Regions from separate parts of the Streptomyces sp. NPDC056373 genome, predicted to be linked through region 1. Evidence: riboswitches for the same ligand, from Rfam matches in the RefSeq annotation. Region 1 holds a riboswitch; each other region holds the start of a gene.

What was found. A riboswitch is a leader RNA that binds a small molecule or an ion and turns the genes downstream of it on or off. The one in region 1 is predicted to bind cyclic di-AMP.
Region 2: it holds a riboswitch for cyclic di-AMP, as region 1 does, so the genes downstream of both, ACFCXS_RS34385 (M23 family metallopeptidase) here and ACFCXS_RS15170 (transglycosylase family protein) in region 1, are expected to answer to the same signal.
Region 3: it holds a riboswitch for cyclic di-AMP, as region 1 does, so the genes downstream of both, ACFCXS_RS38345 (peptidoglycan DD-metalloendopeptidase family protein) here and ACFCXS_RS15170 (transglycosylase family protein) in region 1, are expected to answer to the same signal.

Annotation. Positions count from the first base shown of each region.
Region 1 is NZ_JBHJPX010000006.1:336,694-341,836, forward strand. Features, by position in the region: gene ACFCXS_RS15160 (cytochrome P450) at 1-443, shown strand, start outside; gene ACFCXS_RS15165 (transglycosylase family protein) at 564-1,517, shown strand; cyclic di-AMP (ydaO/yuaA leader) riboswitch at 1,746-1,914, shown strand; gene ACFCXS_RS15170 (transglycosylase family protein) at 1,919-2,617, shown strand; gene eno (phosphopyruvate hydratase) at 2,880-4,160, shown strand; gene ACFCXS_RS15180 (septum formation initiator family protein) at 4,262-4,738, shown strand; gene ACFCXS_RS15185 (DUF501 domain-containing protein) at 4,791-5,143, shown strand, end outside.
Region 2 is NZ_JBHJPX010000021.1:13,037-18,179, forward strand. Features, by position in the region: gene ACFCXS_RS34370 (GNAT family N-acetyltransferase) at 1-979, opposite strand, end outside; gene ACFCXS_RS34375 (HPr family phosphocarrier protein) at 1,158-1,439, shown strand; gene ACFCXS_RS34380 (GntR family transcriptional regulator) at 1,599-2,294, opposite strand; gene ACFCXS_RS34385 (M23 family metallopeptidase) at 2,563-3,351, opposite strand; cyclic di-AMP (ydaO/yuaA leader) riboswitch at 3,364-3,528, opposite strand; gene ACFCXS_RS34390 (M16 family metallopeptidase) at 3,721-5,109, opposite strand; gene ACFCXS_RS34395 (pitrilysin family protein) at 5,106-5,143, opposite strand, start outside.
Region 3 is NZ_JBHJPX010000030.1:35,897-41,039, forward strand. Features, by position in the region: gene ACFCXS_RS38330 (DUF6126 family protein) at 1-92, shown strand, start outside; gene ACFCXS_RS38335 (tyrosine-protein phosphatase) at 109-906, opposite strand; gene ACFCXS_RS38340 (alpha-galactosidase) at 1,086-3,161, shown strand; cyclic di-AMP (ydaO/yuaA leader) riboswitch at 3,476-3,632, shown strand; gene ACFCXS_RS38345 (peptidoglycan DD-metalloendopeptidase family protein) at 3,637-4,539, shown strand; gene ACFCXS_RS38350 (DUF6250 domain-containing protein) at 4,735-5,143, shown strand, end outside.

The DNA.
Region 1 (5,143 bases):
GCGGCCTCCTGGAGACCGGCGTCGAGGAACTCCTCCGCTTCGACGGCCCCGTCGAACTCGCCACCTGGCGTTTCGCCACGCAGCCGCTCACCCTCGGCGGGCAGCACATCGAGGCGGGTGACCCCGTCCTCGTCGTGCTGGCCGCCGCGGACCGGGACCCGGAGCGGTTCGCCGATCCGGACGTACTGGACCTCTCCCGCCTCGACAACCAGCACCTCGGATACGGCCACGGCATCCACTACTGCCTCGGCGCCCCGCTCGCCCGCCTGGAGGGCCAGACCGCCCTCTCCACCCTGCTGACCCGCCTCCCGGACCTCCGGCTGGCCGCGGATCCGGCCGAGCTGAGATGGCGCGGCGGCCTCATCATGCGGGGGCTGCGCACACTGCCGGTGGAGTTCGCTCCGGTAGCCCCCGCTGAAGGTGACGAAACATCAGACCTGTGATCTTCACGTGATCTGCGCGGCATGAACTTGTGACAAGTGATCGTCTGCCGATACGTTCACCCATCAACGCGGAGGGATTCACGCCGCGTCGGTCACTGCTGTCGCGTGAAAGGTCTCCGTATGCTCTCCGGGAACGGTCGGCACCGTCGCCCCCGCCAGGCTCCGGCTCTCCTCGTCGCGGCCGGAGTGACCGGCTCCGCCATCGCGATCCCCCTCCTCGGGGCCTCCGGCGCCAGTGCGGCCGACGGCACGACCTGGGACCGGGTCGCGGACTGCGAGACCGGCGGCGCATGGAGCGAGAACAGCGGCAACGGCTACTACGGCGGCCTGCAGTTGTCCCAGGAGGACTGGGAGAGTCACGGCGGTCTGGACTACGCCGCGAGTGCCGACCTGGCCAGCCGCTCCCAGCAGATAGCCGTGGCCGAGAGAATCCTCGCCGACCAGGGCGTGGGCGCTTGGCGCACCTGCGGACTGCTCTCCGGCCTCGAGCAGGGCAAGGGGTCGGACTCGTCCGGGGCGTCCGACTCGTCCGGCGAGGTCGACTCGCCCGGCCTGCTCGACTCGCTCGGTTCGTCCCCCTCGGACGGCCCTTCCTCCTCTCCCTCGTCATCGCCTGACGCGTCGGCCTCGAAGGACGAAACCGCCAAGCCGGACAAGTCGACCGAACCCACTGGTTCGTCGCAGAAGCAGCAGTCCGACGACTCCTCGTCGGGCGCCTCGAAGAGCGACAAGGCCGACAGCGCCCGGCAGGGCGACGACTCCTCGCGGCCGGGCGACACCGGTTCCGGCCGCCACCGCGGCCCCAGTGCCGACGAGACCGGCGCGTCCGACGGTGGCCCCGAGGGGAAGGCGACGGGGCGTCACTCCGCGCCCGCCGAGGAGAGTTCCGGCGATTCCGAAGGCGCCTACATCGTGGGCATCGGCGACAGCCTCTGGTCCATCGCCGACGCCCTTCGGGTCAGCGGCGGATGGCACGCGCTCTACGAGGGCAACGAGAAGGAGGTCGGCGCCGACCCGAACCTCATCCTCCCCGGTCAGACGCTCACGGTCGAGGGCGAAGCGGACGAGAAGTAGCTGTTCGGGCAGTGCGGAAACGGCGGTCGAACTCACCCCGAAACCGGGTGAGTTCGCGCCCTGTTTCGTGGCTGATGTCCCGTTTGGGGCCCGTGAGAGATAGATCTCAGAAGCCCTGATCGTCTTTGAAATTCTCCGGATCACGTGTCTACGGTCGTGACCGCTCGCCACCGCGAGCCCCGGCTGCCGCAACGCCGAATCCTGCCAGCGGCCGTACGGGAACAGTCGTCGCGTCAAGCGCCGTAGGCAGGAGCGGGGGACCCAAGGTAGGTGCCCGACCGGCCGGTTGTGCCGGAAGGGCTTGGGGTGAAGCCGCGTCCCGTTTCAGGGACGCGGCCGGGCAACTCAACCGGCCCGAACCCGACAGCTCACCTCGCAGGCGTCGGTGAGGGGATCCATCCATGCTGTTTTCCGGCAAGGGCAAGCACCGTCGTCCGTCCAAGGCCACCCGCGCCGCCGCGCTCGCCGGTGTCGCCGGTGTCGCCGTCGCCGCCCCGCTGATGGCGGCCGGCAACGCCTCCGCCGCCACCACCTCCGAGTGGGACACGGTCGCCCAGTGCGAGTCCGGCGGCGACTGGTCCATCAACACCGGCAACGGCTACTACGGCGGTCTGCAGTTCTCCGCCTCCACCTGGGCCGCGTACGGCGGCACCCAGTACGCCTCCACCGCCGACAAGGCCGGCAAGGACCAGCAGATCCAGGTCGCCGAGAAGGTCCTGGCGAGCCAGGGCAAGGGCGCCTGGCCGGTCTGCGGCAAGGGCCTGTCCGGCGCCTCCACCGGCGGCGGCTCCTCGAGCGACTCCGGCAGCTCCTCGCAGAGCCAGCAGAGCCAGCAGAGCACCGAGTCCCGTCAGACCGAGCAGCAGCCGGCCTCCCGCTCCGACGAGCGCCCGGCGGCCAAGAAGACCGTCACCACCCCGACCGGCAAGAAGGTCAAGAAGGGCGACGGCGAGTACAAGGTCGTCAAGGGTGACACCCTCAGCTCGATCGCCGCGGACAAGAAGGTCAAGGGCGGCTGGGAGAAGCTCTTCGAGCTGAACAAGGACATCGTCGACGATGCCAACCTCATCTACCCGGGCCAGCAGCTGCACCTGAAGTAAGCAGCGGCCCACCCGGACCCGCCCAGGGTCCCCGTGCTCCCCGCCCCGGTGCGTCATCCCCCGTACGCGCCGGGGCGGGGTTTTTTCGGCGACCGGCTTTGTTCCGTTCAGAAACAATTTACTCTCGGTTCTGTCCATGGGGTGGGCGACCCGGTGGCCGATCGCCCGGAGCCGGTTAGGCTCATGTCGCGAGCCACCGGGCCCGCACCTCGCAGGGTCCGCGCGACCCGCGTCACCGCGTCACATGAAGAAGGAGATGCTCGTGCCGTCCATCGACGTCGTCGTAGCCCGGGAAATCCTGGACTCCCGAGGCAACCCCACGGTCGAGGTCGAGGTCGGCCTCGACGACGGCAGCACCGGTCGTGCCGCCGTCCCGTCCGGCGCCTCCACGGGCGCCTTCGAGGCCATCGAGCTCCGCGACGGCGACTCGAACCGCTACCTCGGCAAGGGTGTGGAGAAGGCCGTGCTCGCGGTCATCGAGCAGATCGGCCCGGAGCTGGTCGGCTACGACGCCACCGAGCAGCGCCTGATCGACCAGGCCATGTTCGACCTGGACGCCACCGACAACAAGGGCTCGCTCGGCGCCAACGCCATCCTCGGCGTCTCCCTCGCCGTGGCCCACGCCGCCTCCGAGGCCAGCGACCTCCCCCTCTTCCGCTACCTGGGCGGCCCCAACGCGCACCTGCTGCCGGTGCCGATGATGAACATCCTGAACGGCGGCTCGCACGCCGACTCCAACGTGGACATCCAGGAGTTCATGATCGCCCCGATCGGCGCGGAGTCCTTCTCCGAGGCCCTGCGCTGGGGCGCCGAGGTCTACCACACCCTGAAGAAGGTCCTGAAGAGCAAGGGCCTGGCCACCGGCCTCGGCGACGAGGGCGGCTTCGCCCCGGACCTCGGCTCCAACCGCGAGGCCCTCGACCTCATCCTCGAGGCGATCAAGGAGGCCGGCTACACCCCCGGCGAGCAGATCGCCCTCGCGCTCGACGTCGCCGCCTCCGAGTTCTACAAGGACGGCGTCTACACCTTCGAGGGCAAGGGCCGCTCGGCCGCCGAGATGACCGAGTACTACGCGGAGCTCGTCGACGCGTACCCGCTCGTCTCCATCGAGGACCCGCTGTTCGAGGACGACTGGGAGGGCTGGAAGACCATCACCGACAAGCTCGGTGACAAGGTCCAGCTCGTCGGCGACGACCTGTTCGTCACCAACCCCGAGCGCCTCGCCCGCGGCATCGAGGAGGGCGCGGCCAACGCGCTCCTGGTCAAGGTCAACCAGATCGGTTCGCTCACCGAGACCCTGGACGCCGTCGAGCTGGCCCAGCGCAACGGCTTCAAGTGCATGATGTCCCACCGCTCCGGCGAGACCGAGGACGTCACCATCGCCGACCTGGCCGTCGCCACCAACTGCGGCCAGATCAAGACCGGCGCCCCGGCCCGCTCCGAGCGCGTCGCCAAGTACAACCAGCTGCTGCGCATCGAGGAGATCCTCGACGACGCCGCGGTGTACGCCGGCCGCAGCGCCTTCCCGCGCTTCAAGGGCTGACCCACGCCCAAGTAGCAGCGTCGTACGTACGTCCCCGTACTCGGTCCCGTACCGTGTCCGGGGACGTACGCGCGTATGACGGTGGAGCGGGAGGCGGACAGATGGCCGTGAAGGACCGGGACCGGTTCTCCACCGCGACCAGGATCCGGTTGCTCGGCGAGCAGACCGCGGCCCGGGTCTACCGCTCCCAGACCAGGCGCCAGGCCCGCCGCTCGCGGCTCACCGGCCGGGCCGCCCTGCTCGCCCTGGTGATGTGCTCGCTGATCGTGGCCCTGGCCTACCCGATGCGGGAGTACGTCTCACAGCGCGCGGAGATCGACGACCTCCGGCGTGAGCAGCAGCAGGCCCGCGAGCGCGTCGAACGGCTGCGCGACCTGAAGGCGCGCTGGCAGGACGACGCGTACGCCGAGCAGCAGATCCGGCAGCGGTTGCACTACGTGATGCCGGGGGAGACGGGTTTCATCGTCGTCGACCCGCACGCGGCGAAGCAGTCGCGCACCGACCTGGGGGCGGCCGACCGCCCCTGGTACTCGAACGTCTGGGACGGGGTCGACAAGGCCGACGCCGCCGACCGGTGACCCAGCCCCAGCCAGTGACCTGAACCCAGAGAAAGACAGCCTGAAGACAGTCATGGAAACGCCCCCGCCGACCACCCCGCGCACCGAGCCGACCGACGCCGACGTCGAGGCCTTCAAGCAGCAGCTCGGTCGGCCCCCGCGCGGCCTGCGCGCGATCGCGCACCGCTGCCCGTGCGGACAGCCCGACGTCGTCGAGACGGCCCCGCGGCTGCCGGACGGCACGCCGTTCCCCACGCTGTACTACCTGACGTGCCCGAAGGCGAACTCGGCCATCGGCACGCTGGAGGCCAACGGCGTGATGAAGGAGATGACCGAGCGGCTGGCCTCGGACCCGGAGCTGGCGGCGGCGTACCGGGCCGCGCACGAGGACTACATCCGGCGCCGTGACGAGATCGAGGAGCTGAA
Region 2 (5,143 bases), on a different contig from region 1:
GCGCGTGCCGCACGAGGGCGCGCTGGCGCTCTCGCCCCTCGATGCCGCTCTCCGCGTACCCGGCGGAGACCACGACCAGCCCCTGCACGCCGTGTTCACCGCACTCGGTGACGACCTCGGGGACGTACTCGGCCGGGACGGCGACGACGGCGAGGTCCACGGGGCCGTCGATGTCCCGCACCGAGCGGTGGGCGGGCACCCCGTCGAGCTCCTTCTGATCCTCGGGGAGGGCCTTGTTCACGGCGTAGAGGCGGCCGGTGTACCCGGCGTCCCGGATGTTGCCGAGGACGCTGCGGCCCACGCCGCCGGGCGTGCGGCCGGTACCGACGACGGCGACCGAGCCGGGCGCGAGCAGCCGCTGCACGGACCGTGCCTCGGCGCGGTGTTCGCGGGCGTACTGCACGGCCAGCGAGCGGTCGGTGGGTTCGAGGTCGAACTCCAGACGGACGACACCGTCCTCGAAGCTGCGCTTCTGGGTGTAGCCGGCGTCCGTGAACACCTTGATCATCTTGGTGTTGGCGGGCAGCACCTCGGCGGCGAAACGGCGGATGCCGCGCTCGCGGGCGACGGCTCCGATGTGTTCGAGCAGCGCGGAGGCGACCCCGCGGCCCTGGTGGGCGTCCTGGACGAGGAAGGCGACCTCGGCCTCGTCGGCGGGTGCGGACGCCGGTGTTCCGTCGGCGCCGATCCGGTCGTAGCGTACGGTGGCGATGAACTCGCCGCCGACCGTGGCCGCGAGTCCCACCCGGTCCACAAAGTCGTGGTGCGTGAAGCGGTGGACGTCCTTGGCGGACAGGCGAGGGTACGGCGCGAAGAAGCGGTAGTACTTCGACTCGTCGGAGACCTGCTCATAGAAGCTGACCAGGCGATCGGCGTCATCAACGGTGATGGGCCGGATGCGCGCGGTACCCCCGTCGCGCAGCACCACGTCGGCTTCCCAGTGGGCGGGATACTCGTGCCGGTCCGGCGAGGTCTGCATGGGCCCCAGAGTACGGCTAGCGCCTGACAACGGCGCGAGGCAGTCTGTGGAGGGCGTCAGTCGGGCCGAGGCCGCGATCCGACGGCACCCCGGAGCGGAACACGAGGATCGCTCCGGGTCGGCTTCACGTTATGGGAAACTGGTCTAGACAACCCTGAACACCGAAGGGCAGCAACACATGGCTGAGCGCCGCGTCAACGTCGGCTGGGCCGAGGGCCTCCACGCCCGCCCCGCCTCCATCTTCGTCCGAGCCGCCACGGCCGCAGGCGTCCCGGTGACGATCGCCAAGGCTGACGGCAACCCCGTCAACGCGGCCTCGATGCTGGCCGTCCTGGGCCTCGGCGCCCAGGGAGGCGAGGAGATCGTCCTCGCCTCCGACGCCGAGGGCGCGGACGCCGCCCTCGACCGGCTGGCGAAGCTGGTCTCCGAGGGTCTCGAGGAACTCCCCGAGACCGTCTGATGTCCTGAGCGCCCGATGCGGCGCACAGCGAAGGGCTCGTCCGAATTCACCGGGCGGGCCCTTCGCCATTCCCGGTCCGCACGGGGTGGAAATTCCCTTCTTTCCGGCAGCGGAAATAAGCCCCCGGGAATTCCCGTCTCTTTGTATACGGCTGCCGTGTTAATGCCGCAGGCTCGCCGTGTTTACGGGATGTTGCGAGTTCCTCACACGGTCCGCACGTTCCTCGGCGGAGCCCAGGCGCAGGCGGTGCGCGCCGGTCGCCCGCTCGGTGTGCAGCGCCGTGACCGCCCGAGCGCGTTCGCCGTCCCCGCGCGCCACCGCGTCCACGATCGCGCCGTGTTCCGCCCAGGACTCCACCGGGCTGAGCGGCGCCTCCACGGCGTACATCCAGGCGATCTTGTGGCGGAGCTGGGTGAGCATCGAGGTCAGGGCCGGGCTGCCGGAGGCCTGGGCCAGCGTCTCGTGGAACCAGGCGCCCAGGGAGCGCAGGTCGTCGCTGTTGCCGCGCCGGGCCCGGTCCTGGCCCAGCCGGACCAGGCCGCGCAGGACCTTCAGATGCGCCTCGGTGCGGCGCTGGGCGGCGCGGGCCGCACCGAGCGGCTCCAGGAGCATCCGCATCTCCAGCAGGTCGCCGGCCTCCTGCACGGTGGGTTCGGCCACGCACGCGCCCGCGTGCCGGCGGGTCACCACGAAGCCCTCGGCCTCCAGCGTGCGCAGCGCCTCGCGGACGGGCACCCGCGAGACGCCGTAGCGGCGGGCGAGGAGTTCCTCGGTGAGCCGGCTGCCGCGTGCGTGGACACCCGCGACGATGTCGTCCCGGATGGCGGTGCACACCGAGTGCGCGGGAATACGCATGACCGGACCTCGCTTAATCCCCGTGAAACGCCGACGAGCGGCGCGTGTTTCCGTGACTCTATTGCAATGAGCCGGAATTTCCGACGGCAGGCGAGAATCCAGGGATATTTTTTGGACAGCGGACACGCGAGGAGATCCGGAACGGGCCCGCGGACATCGGGCGGGCGTCCCGCGGACGTCCAGGCGGGACATCCGGGGGCGTCCGGAGAAGCACCGAAAGCCCCGGCTCGGGGAGCCGGGGCTTCGGGGAACGGCGGAGGCGTTCCGGTCAGACGTTGACGCCGTGCGAGCGGAGGTAGGCGACCGGGTCGATGTCCGAGCCGTAGTCGGGGCTCGTACGCGCCTCGAAGTGCAGGTGCGGGCCGGTGACGTTGCCGGTCGCGCCGGACAGGCCGATCTGCTGGCCGGGGGTGACCTTCTGGCCGACCGAGACGCCGATGGACGACAGGTGGCCGTACTGCGTGTACGTGCCGTCGTCCATCTTGATCACGATGTTGTTGCCGTAGGAGCCGCCCCAGCCGGCCTCGACGACCTCGCCCCTGCCGACCGCGTGGACGGAGGTGCCGGTGGCGGCGTGGAAGTCGACGCCGGTGTGGCTGCCGGAGGACCACAGACCGCTGCTCGCCTTGTAGCCGGTGGAGACGTACGAGCCGGAGATCGGGGGCACGAAGGCGTTGAGGCGCTTGCGCTCGGCCTCACGGGCGGCGCGCTCCTCGACCTCGCGGGCCTTCTCGGCCTCCGCCTTGGCCTTCTCGGCCACCTCGGCGGCCCGCTTGCGGGCGGCCTCCTCGGCCTTCTGCTTGGCGGCGGCCTCCTCGGCGGCCTGCTGCTGCGCGATGGCCTGGGCGTCGATCTGCTGGGCCACGGTGTCACCCATGGTGACGACGGGGGTGAGGCCGGTCTGCTCGGCACTGGGCTCGGCGGCGAAGGCCGCGGGGGCCGCCACCGTGCCGATCACGCCGGTGGTGGCGAGGGCCGCGACACCCGCCGCGCGGGCGGTGCGGCGCTGGATCCTGCTGGGACGTCGGTGCTTCCCGGTGGCGCGAGTGAACGCCATGTGGTGGCTGGTCCTTTCCTTCCCTCTCGCCTACCGGGTTAGCTGACGGGTTCGGAGCAGGAAGGTCTCCTACGGACTCCCTCGCGACACGCGCGGGCGTCCGATTCACCCCAGGGACTGCGGTGGGTCCCCGGCTCCCCTGGCTCGCGCCGTACGGGGACTCGGCGATGACTGTCCGGTGCCGCGGGTGCGGCGCACTGCCTGACGAACAGCCCGGACGACGCTAAGCGGCGCCACTTTCAATTCCCAAACGCATCCCGGCTTTTGTAGCGCATCCCACAGGGCAGACAGGCAACTCCCATCCCAATTCGGGCATAAAGGAGCCCTGGTGCCTTCGAAGACATCCAGGGCCCCTGAGCGCGCGTGCCGTTACTCGGCGGCGACGACGGTGACTTCGCCGATGCCGAGCGCCTCGACAGGCGCCTTGATCTGCGCCGCGTCACCGACGAGGACGGTCACCAGCCGGTCCACCGGGAAGGCGCTGACGGCCGCTGCGGTGGCCTCCACGGTGCCGGTGGTGGCGAGCTGCCGGTACAGCGTGGCTTGGTAGTCGTCGGGCAGGTGCTGCTCGACCTGGTCGGCCAGCGTGCTCGCGACGGCCGCCGCCGTCTCGTACTTCAGCGGCGCGACGCCGACCAGGTTCTGCACGGCGACGTCCCGCTCGGCGTCGGTGAGTCCCTCGGCGGCGAGGGTGCGCAGCACCGTCCAGAGGTCCTCCAGGGCGGGGCCGGTGTTGGGCGTGTCCACGGAGCCGCTGATGGCGAGCATCGCCGCACCCGTGCCGTCGGGGGCGGACCTGAGGACCTGGCCGAACGCCCGTACCCCGTAGGTGTAGCCCTTCTCCTCCCGCAGGACGCGGTCCAGGCGGGAGGTGAGGGTGCCGCCGAGGCAGTAGGTGCCGAGCACCTGCGCGGGCCACACGCGGTCGTGCCGGTCCGGGCCGATACGGCCGATCAGCAGCTGGGTCTGGACGGCTCCGGGGCGGTCCACGATGACGACCCGGCCGGTGTCGTCGGCGGTCACCGGCGGCACGGGACGCGGCTCGGCCGGGGAGCCCGTCCAGGCGCCGAGCGTGTCCCCGAGCAGGGCGTCGAGGTCGATGCCGGTGAGGTCACCGACGACCACCGCGGTGGCCGTGGCGGGGCGGACGTGCTTCTCGTAGAAGGCGCGTACGGCCGCGGAGTCGATGGCGGCGACGGTCTCCTCGGTGCCCTGCCGCGGCCGCGACATGCGCGAGGCCGCCGGGAACAGCTCCTTGGAGAGCTCCTTGGCCCCGCGGCGGGACGGGTTGGCCAGCTCGTGCGGGATCTCGTCGAGACGGTTGGCGACCAGCCGCTCGACCTCGCTGTCGGCGAACGCGGGTGCCCTCAGGGCGTCGGCGACCAGGCCCAGTCCCTTGGCGAGCCGGGAGGCCGGCACCTCCAGGCTGAGCCGGACGCCGGGGTGGTCGGCGTGCGCGTCGAGGGTGGCGCCGGCGCGCTCCAGCTCGGCGGCGAAGTCCTCGGCGGAGTGCTTGTCGGTGCCCTCGGAGAAGGCCCGGGCCATGATCGTGGCCACACCGTCGAGGCCGGCGGGCTCGGCGTCCAGGGGGGCGTCGAGCAGCACCTCCACGGCGACGACCTGCTGGCCGGGGCGGTGGCAGCGCAGCACCGTGAGGCCGTTGTCCAGCGAGCCGCGCTCGGGGGCCGGGAAGGCCCACGGCTTGGCGTCGCCCGCCTGCGGCCGGGGGTGGAAGTCCATCGTGGCGAGCTCGGTCACCGGGCCGCCTCCTCGTTCTCGTCCTGGTCGGCGG
Region 3 (5,143 bases), on a different contig from region 1:
GGGCCCTGTGGGTGAGGTTGTTCGTCTACCTCATCGCCGGCCACGTCTTCGCCGCTTTCGTGTACCTGCTGTTCGAGGTCGGGGCGAAGTAGCCCCCGCTCGCGGACCTCAGTCGAGGAACCGCTCGCGCAGCCGCTCCCGGGTCTCCGCGGACAGGCCGAGCCCCTTCTCCAGGTAGGTGTCGACGCCGCCCCATGTCTCCTCGATCGTGTCGAAGGCCGCCGTCAGGTACTCGGCGCGCGCGTCGAAGAGGGGGCTGAGCAGCTCCATGACCTCGGGGGAGTAGGCCGAGGCGGCGGAGCTGGAGCGGTGCACCTTGTAGCGGCGGTGCTTGGCGTTCGACTTGAGGTAGTCCTCGACGATCGCCTCGCGCTCGACGCCCACCGCGAGCAGCGTCACCGCCACGGACAGCCCCGCGCGGTCCTTGCCCGCAGCGCAGTGCATCAGGGCGGGGACACTGTCCTCGGCGAGCGCGTGCAGCACCCGGGAGTGCTCCTCGGTGCGGTGCTTGATGATCGTGCGGTACGAGGCGATCATGCGGCCCGCGCCCTTGCCGTCCGAAAGGATCTCGCGCAGCTGGTCCAGGTCGCCGTCGCGCACCATCTTCCAGAACTCGGCGCCGTCGGCGGGGTCGCTCAACGGCAGGTTCACATTGCGCACGCCGGGCAGCTCGACGTCCGGCCCCTCGAGCTTCTGGTCCGCCGCGTTGCGGAAGTCGAAGACGGTGTGCAGGCCCAGAGTCGTCAGGAAGGCGGCGTCCTCCACGGTCGCGTGGGCGAGGTGGCCACTGCGGAACAGCACGCCATGGCGCACCCGCCGCCCGTCCACGGTCGGAAGTCCGCCCACGTCACGGAAGTTGCGCACTCCGGCCAGCTCGGGCTCGGTCGACGGGACCTGCTGTGTCACGAGGGCTCCTCCCCTTCGGCGCCGCCGGCGCGGCTCGTCGACGGGCGTCACTCGACGATACGACATGCCTGCCTGGGGCAATGAGTTGTCCACAGGCGTTGCCGGGAAGCCCCGCGGCCCCTGATGATGTTGCCGCCTGGTCGCACCTGGTCGGGCTTGTTCGAATATGTGAGGGCACGATGCTGGACATCTCCGAAGACGGTCGTACCTGGGTCCTCTCCGGGCCGGCCAGCAGCTATGCCGTCCATGTCACCGACCGGGACGAGCTGCTGCACCTGCACTGGGGCCCCCGGATCGGCCTGGCCGACGCCGAGGCCCTCGCCGTCCGGCCGCTGCCGGACTTCTGGCCCTTCGAGTCGCAGCTCGACGGACGCGAGGAGTACCCGGTCGAAGGCGGCCCCCGCTTCGTCCGCCCCGCCCTGTCCGTACGCACCGCCGAGCGACGGGGCACCGAGTGGGCCTACGCGGGGCACGACGCCGAGGACGGCGAGCTGCGGCTGCGGTTCCGCGACGGCGAGCTGGCCATCACCCTGCACTACCGGATGCGCCCCTCGGCGGATGTCGTCGAGCGCTGGGTGACCCTGGACAACCAGGGGCCGGCCGTCGAGCTGCTCCGTGCCGACTCCGCCACCTGGACCCTGCCCGACCGCGACACCTGGCGTCTGTCCCAGCTGCACGGCCGCTGGGGCGCCGAGTCCCGGCTGACCCGCTCCGGGCTCACCCACGGCGAGAAGGTCATCGGCAGCCGTCGCGGCCATACCTCCCACCAGCACCTGCCCTGGGTCGCCCTCGACACCGACGCCACCGAGGAGCGCGGCGAGGTCTACAGCTGCGCCCTGGGCTGGTCCGGGTCCTGGCGCATCGCCGTGGCCCAGCTCCCGGACGCGCGCGTGCAGATCACCGGCGGCGCCGGCTACGACGACTCGGGCCTGCTGATGCTCGGCGCGGGGGAGTCGTACACGACCCCCGTCTTCGCCGGGCTCTGGTGTGACGGCGGGTTCGGCGGGGCGAGCCGCGCCTGGCACGCCTACCAGCGGGCGTACGTGATCCCGGACGCGGACCGGGACCGGCCGGTGCTGTTCAACTCCTGGGAGGCCACCGAGTTCGACATCTCCGAGGAGCAGCAGCGGGAGCTCGCCGCGCGGGCCGCCGCCATGGGTGTCGAGCTGTTCGTGGTCGACGACGGCTGGTTCGGGGCGCGTACCAGTGACCGGGCCGGGCTCGGTGACTGGAGCCCGAACCTCGACCGCTTCCCGGGTGGGCTGAAGCCGCTCGCCGACCATGTGCACGGCCTCGGTATGCAGTTCGGGATCTGGGTCGAGCCCGAGATGGTCAACCCGGACAGTGACCTGTACCGCGCGCACCCGGACTGGGTGCAGTACCAATCAGGACGAAAGCGGACGGAATTCCGTAATCAGCTGGTGCTCAACCTCGCCCGTGAGGACGTCCGGGAGTACCTCTGGGAGCAGCTCGACGGCCTCCTCTCCAGTGCGCCGATCGACTACGTGAAGTGGGACTTCAACCGCTGCTTCACCGACGCCGGCTGGCCGGACGACGCCTACCCGCAGCGGCTGTGGGTCGACCACGTGCACGGCCTGTACGCCCTGCTGGACCGGCTGCGGACCGCCCATCCGGGGGTGGCCTTCGAGTCCTGCTCGGGCGGCGGCGGGCGGATCGACCTCGGCGTGCTGAGCCGCACGGACCAGGTGTGGACCTCCGACAACACCGACCCTCTCGACCGGCTCGCCATCCAGCACGGCTTCAGCCAGATCCATCCGGCCCGGGTCATGGCCGCCTGGGTCACCGACAGCCCGAACGCCATGCTCAACCACCGGGCCAGCTCGCTGCGGTTCCGGTTCGTGAGTGCCATGGCGGGGGTGCTCGGGGTCGGCGGCGACCTCACGAAGTGGACGCCGGAGGAGCTCGCCGAGGCGGCCGAGTGGGTGGGGCTCTACAAGGAGATCCGGCCCGTGGTGCAGCGCGGCGACCAGTACCGGCTGCGGCCTCCGGAGGGCGGGCTGAGCGCTGTGCAGTACGTCCTCGGCGAGGAGACGGTCGTCTTCGCCTGGCTGCAGGCCCAGCGCTACGGCGAGCCCGTTCCGACGCTCCGGCTGCGTGGCCTCGACCCGGCGGAATCGTATGAATGCCTTGAAACGGGAGAAGTTCACCGAGGGGCCGTACTGCTTCATCACGGACTGCGGGTCGGATTGCGCGGGGACCTGGACGCCACCGTCGTCCGCCTTAAGCGGAAGTAGCCATTCTGTCCGAATAGGGAATTTTAGCCGCTTGAGGATAACGTGCCCCGATCGCATAGGAGATGGGGTCGGGGTGCGTGACCATCGTCATATTCGTGACGATATGCTGTCGCCATGTTCACGTAATCCCCGCATTTTCCAGGGCGATTGAAGCAAGCGGGAGATCGGTAATCCACGCTCGGTGACGGCATATGTGGCGACACGTCAAGAAAAACGCCGTCACGAGCAACCGCAAGCTTGTCCTATTGCGTCGTGGTCGCTTACGTTCCACACCAATCCGGACGGACGCCTAATCCTGCCGCCGCCCGGAGCCCGCACACACTGACCCGAAGCACGGCAGGAGCGGGGGACCCACAGGTAAGACGCCTGTTCCGGTTCCCGGAACGGCTTGGGGTTCAGCCGCGCCACGGCACGGCCGGGCATCTCCAGCCCGCACCCGACAGCTCACCTCGCAGGCGACGGAGAGGAATTCGCCATGCCCGCGAAGGGTAAGCACCGCCGTCCCAAGACCCAGCGTTTCACCCGCTCCATCGCCGTCGCCGGAACCGGCGGGGCCGCTCTCGCCCTGCCTCTCATGGGGGCCGCCGGCGCCCACGCCGCCACCCCGCAGTCCGCTCCGGACAAGGCCGTCCAGTCGGCTCCGGCCGCCGCGGAAAAGGCCGCCCAAAAGGCAGACGGCGGCCGCTCGTACACCGTCAAGGCCGGCGACTACCTCGCGAAGATCGCCGGTGAGCAGCACGTCAGCGGTGGCTGGAAGAAGCTCTACGCGGACAACCGTGACGCCGTCGGCTCCGACCCGTCGCTGATCCACCCGGGCCTGAAGCTGTCGATCGGCAAGAAGGCGGCGAGCGCCCCGAAGGCCTCGGCCCCGTCCGCGCCGAAGGCCTCCGCTCCGAAGCCGTCCGCCGCCGATTCGGCCCCGAAGACGGAGACCGCCGCGAAGCCGGCCGCCGCCGAGAGCGACACCGGCGGCTTCACCCTCCCGGTGACCGGTGCCACCATCGGCACCCCGTACCACATGTCGGGCAGCATGTGGTCCAGCGGCTACCACACCGGTGTCGACTTCGTCGTGCCGACCGGCACCTCCCTCAAGGCCGTCGGCGCGGGCACGGTCGTGTCCGCCGGATGGGGCGGCGCGTACGGCAACCAGGTCGTCATCAAGCTCGACGACGGCTACTACGCCCAGTACGCCCACCTCTCCCAGCTCTCCGTCTCGGCCGGCCAGACCGTGACCGAGGGGCAGCAGGTCGGCCTCTCGGGTGCGACCGGCAACGTGACCGGACCGCACCTGCACTTCGAGATCCGCACCACGCCGGACTACGGCTCGGACGTGGACCCGGTCGCCTTCCTGCGCTCGCACGGCGTCTCCGTCGGCTGACCCACCGCACGACCACCTGCCTGACACGCCACCGAAGGCCGGACCCCGATCCCCGGGTCCGGCCTTCGGTGTGTGCGCCCGCCGTCGCCCGCCCCAAGGGATCGACAGGCGGCGGCAGTTGGGACAGAGTGATCACGGCCGGAGTGCAAGCGCTTTCCAGAGCCTTCCCGGCGGATTCCGAGGAGTTGTGTCACCGTGCCGACCACCCGCAGAGCGTTCGGAGCCCTGGCCGCCGGAGCCGCCCTGGGGGCCCTCGCCCCCACGGCCACCGCGCACGCCGCGTCCCCGCACCGCCGTCTCCTCGCACGCGACGACTTCTGTCACGGCCTCGGGCAGTGGGCGGCCGAACTGCAGGACGGCGGCACCGTCACCGCCTTACGCGGCACGCTGGAGATCGACGTACCGAGTGGCGCGACCGTGTGGTTCAGGCGGCGGCTGGACGGGCCGTACCTGCTCGAATACACCGCGACCCCCGTCTTCGAGGGCGGCGTCAACGACCGGGTCTCGGACCTCAACAACTTCTGGAACGCGACCGACGTCCGCTCCCCGGGCGACCTCTTCGCGACACCGCGCGGCGGAGCCCTCGACGAGTACGACCACCTCA